Regions from separate parts of the Vreelandella sp. L-25 genome, predicted to be linked through region 2. Evidence: predicted binding sites of a transcription regulator. Region 2 holds the regulator's gene; the other holds the start of a gene.
The links. Region 2 encodes sigma-54, which starts transcription at its own class of promoters, with help from an activator protein. Its sites were predicted from a motif close to TGGCACNNNNNTTGCTNT; they were not measured.

Region 1: AC13CN_RS12455 (nitrate reductase) is a predicted target of sigma-54. The motif match lies at 898-915, and genes of this name have one in related genera.

Annotation. Positions count from the first base shown of each region.
Region 1 is NZ_JBSXNH010000075.1:36,969-39,155, forward strand. It holds gene AC13CN_RS12450 (NAD(P)/FAD-dependent oxidoreductase) at 1-504, opposite strand, end outside; gene AC13CN_RS12455 (nitrate reductase) at 1,125-2,187, shown strand, end outside.
Region 2 is NZ_JBSXNH010000064.1:24,507-26,693, forward strand. It holds gene hpf (ribosome hibernation-promoting factor, HPF/YfiA family) at 1-63, opposite strand, end outside; gene AC13CN_RS08960 (RNA polymerase factor sigma-54) at 161-1,576, opposite strand; gene lptB (LPS export ABC transporter ATP-binding protein) at 1,682-2,187, opposite strand, start outside.

The DNA.
Region 1 (2,187 bases), on a different contig from region 2:
AGCAGCTTCCAATCCAAGTAAGCCGCCGCCAATCACCACGGCGTTGCCGCCTTGCTGAGCAATAGCTTCTAAGGCGTCGGCATCGCGTAGGTCACGAAACGTATGAACACCGTCAAGCGTGATGCCAGGCACCGCTGGCAGCGTGGGGCGCGAGCCAGTGGCCATCACTAATCGGTCATAGCTTAAGATGTCGCCGCGATGCGTGAGGAGCAGGCGGCGTTCGCGGTCGATGGAGGTCACGCGGTCGCCAAGCGTCAGTGTGATGTTGTTATCGGCGTACCAGGAGGCGTCTTGCAGAGTGAGCGCCTCAGGCGCCAGTTCGCCCGCCAGTAAAGGAGAGAGCAAAATGCGGTTATAGGCAGGTACCGACTCCTCACCCACCACTGTGATACGGCGGGGGCGCTGCGGATGGTTAACCAGCGCTTCAAGTAGTCGGTGGCAAGCCATGCCGTTACCGATAATGACGAGGTGTTCGTTCTGTGAGCACCGGGAAGCGGTTTCCATAGGTAGCTCCTGTGGTTGAATCAAAAAACGCCCCTGACACAGCCCTTTCAAGAAGGGAGTATCAGGGGCGTCGTTGCCCGTTGGCGTCGTTGATAACGCGCAGCAACCGCCGTTGGCTGCCGAACTGTCTTATCTTATGGTGAGCAAAAAGCCCGCCAGCTTTTGCCGTCGGTGGATTTAATTCAGCCTAATCAGGGTGTTAAGCGTTTTTGAGGAGGCGGCAGGCCGCTCATGGTTAGCTAGGCTTGCCCCACTTTGGTGCTTAAACGGCGGTTAATGCACTCTCTTCAACCGCTTATTCGACAAAGAGCATTCCTTTGGCGAGTAGTAGAAATGCAGAGTGTGTTTTTAAGTGATTGTTTATTAAATGCTTTAATGGTTTTAGCGCAGCGTGGGCGCAGGGTTTGCAGTTATTCTAGTAACAAGTAACAACGGCTCAGTGCAGGGTCTTTGCCTATAACGATCACAACGACTAATTGCGTCGAATAATACCAACTGCAGCAAATCACTGATGAGTACGGCACCCGGTAAGCGGTGCCCCTGAGACAACGGCGTCCAGGCAGGCTTCTTTCGAGGCTGGCTTGGGCGTTTTTTGCTTTTTAACGCCGGAGGAAACTGCCATGCCACAGGCCAATCGGCTCGCCCGAACCACCTGCCCCTACTGCGGCGTCGGCTGCGGCGTGACTGCAACGCTTAAAAGCGGCCAGCTCATCGCCGTCAAAGGAGACCGCGAGCACCCAGCCAACTATGGCCGTCTGTGCGTGAAAGGCACCGCGCTGCACGAAACGCTGGGAGAGCAGGGGCGCTTGCTGAAGCCGCGCGTGGACGGCCAGGAGGTCTCTTGGGAGCAGGCGCTCACCACCACCGCCGAACGCTTGCAGGCCCAGCGCACTGCCCATGGCCCGCAGACGGTGGCAGCGTACTTATCCGGCCAGCTGCTGACCGAAGATTATTACGTCGCCAACAAGCTGTTCAAAGGTTTCTTGGGCACTCCGCACCTGGATACCAACTCGCGACTCTGCATGGCGTCTGCCGTGGCGGGCTACAAGCGCGCCTTTGGTGCCGATGCGGTGCCCTGTAGCTATGAAGACCTAGAAGAGGCAGAGCTGGTGGTGCTGGTAGGGTCTAACCTTGCCTGGAATCACCCGGTGCTCTATCAGCGCTTGAAGGTGGCCAAAGAGCGCAACCCGCTGATGCGGGTCGTGGTGATTGACCCCCGAGTGACTGACACCTGTGAGATCGCTGATCTCTACCTAGGCATTCGTCCAGGCAGCGATGCTTACCTGTTTAACGGGCTGTTGGCGTGGATGGACGCCCACAATCGTTTGGATAGCGTGTACCTAGAACGCCACACCGAAGGGCTGGAAGATGCGCTGAATGCCGCTCAGCAGAATTCAGGCAGCGTAGAAGCCGTCGCCCGCGAGTGTGATGTAGACCCCGAACGTTTGGAAACCTTCTACTACTGGTTTGCCAGCCAGCTACACGTGGTCACGCTCTACTCCCAGGGGGTGAACCAATCCTCTAGCGGAACCGATAAGTGCAACGCGATTATCAACTGCCACTTGGCCGGCGGGAAAATTGGCCTGCCAGGGGCAGGGCCGTTTTCGATTACCGGCCAGCCCAACGCCATGGGCGGTCGAGAAGTGGGCGGGCTGGCCAATCAGCTAGCGGCGCATATGGATT
Region 2 (2,187 bases):
GTTAACGTAGTCGCGCAAGGCGTCAGTCAGTTCAACGTGATGACCAGTGATGTTTACTTGCATTGACGTGCTCCTTATCCATCGGACTGTACTTCGATTGTAACCCTTTTTACGCTATTGCAAAGCCCTTGCGTTGAGTTTGTTCATACGTACCGCTTAACTAGCGTAAACGGCGGCGCTCACTTGACGAGGGAATGCCCATTGACTCCCGATATTTTGCGACAGTACGCCGTGCAACGCTAATGCCCCCCTCTTCAAGCAGAGTCACCAAGCGGCTATCGGAGAGCGGTTTTCCTGAGGGCTCATCCTGAATCAGCTTTTTGATGCGGGCGCGAATGGCTGTGCTGGAGTGGCTGTCGCCGCCGTCTTGGCCGCTTACCTGGCTTGAGAAGAAGTACTTAAGCTCGAAAACGCCCCGTGGCGTGTGAATAAATTTCTGCGTGGTCACACGAGATATGGTGGATTCGTGCATCTCTACCGCTTCAGCAATATCCGCTAAAATCAGCGGTTTCATTGCTTCTTCGCCATGCTCCAGAAAGCCAATTTGGCGTGCAATAATTTCACGCCCAACTCGTAGCAGCGTGTCATTGCGACTCGATAAGCTTTTGATCAGCCAGCGGGCTTCTTGGAGGTGCTCTTTGAGGAACTGGTTGTCTTGGCTTTTGTCTGCGCGTTTGATCAAGCTGGCGTAGTCGGGCTGTATACGCAAGCGTGGTAGTGCTTCTGGATTGAGCTCTAAATGCCAACCTTCATTGTCGTGCCGAACGACTAGGTCGGGGGTGATGTAGCTGTCGTCGGTAACGCCATAGGTGCTCCCAGGGCGTGGGTCAAGGCTGCGAATTAAACGGATGACATCGTCAAGCTGCTCGTCATCAAGGCTTAAACGGCGCTTGAGAAGCCGCATATCGTCTTTGCCTAATGCTTCCAAAAACTGGCGAACCAGCCGTTTGGCGGGCATTAGCAGAGGGGTGTCCTCAGGTAGTGAGGCGAGTTGCAGCATCAGGCATTCACGCAGGTCTCGGGCAAAGACGCCGGTGGGCTCAAATTGCTGCAAGCGCAGCAGGGTATTTTCCACTTCCCGCTGGCTTAAGCTGTCATGGCCTTGGGCTTTTAATCCTTCCCGAATGTCATTAAGCGGCTGGGTGAGATAGCCGTTGGCATCCAGCGCATCAATCAGGCTTTCCGCGATGGCGTATTCTCGCGGGCTAAAGTCTGTCATGGCCAGTTGCCATAGCAGGTGGCCATGTAGGCTTTGTCCAGCGGCTTGGCGCTCGAAGTCGGGGCCTTCACTGCTGCCACCCAGGCTGCCTATGTCTTGATAGGTATCTGACCAGTCACTGTCGACGGAGAGTTCGTTGGGGATGCTCTCGGACCACTCAGCCTCTTGAGGCTCACTGACAGCCTGCTCGCCAAACTCATCTTCTTGCTCAAGCATGGGATTGGCATCTAGCGCTTGCTGAATTTCTTGACGAAGGTCCAGCGTCGATAGCTGAAGCAGGGCGATAGCCTGCTGCAGCTGAGGTGTCATGGTCAGCTGTGTGCCGATACGCAATTGGAGAGAAGCTTTCATGACCATCTGAGAACCACTCGTTAATCAGAAAGCTCCACCCTAGAGCGAGTTATGGCTTGGTGCAAGTGCAATAAGCATGCCACTAAAAGAAATGCTTCTGCAGGTCACTGTTTAAAGGCGGAAATCAGCGCCTAAATAGACATCTCGAACCTTCTGGTTGTTGAGGATTTCCTGGGCGTTTCCACTGGCAATGATGTGACCGTCGCCAACAATGTAGGCAATATCACAAATATCCAGCGTTTCACGAACGTTATGGTCGGTGATCAATACGCCAATGTGGCGTTTCTTTAACGCTCGAATGATAGCTTTAATTTCCCCAACGGAAATCGGGTCAACCCCGGCAAAAGGTTCATCCAGCAGGATAAAGGCCGGTTCGGTGGCCAATGAGCGGGCGATTTCAACACGGCGGCGTTCGCCCCCAGAAAGACTCATGCCTAAGTTGTCGCGTATATGAGTGATGTGAAAATCTTCAAGTAGTAACTCAAGTTGTGCTTCCCGGGCGCTTCGATCAAGCTCTTTGCGTGTCTCTAAAATGGCCATAATGTTGTCAGCCACGGAGAGCTTGCGGAAGATGGAAGCTTCCTGGGGTAGATAACCAATCCCTGCCATGGCGCGTT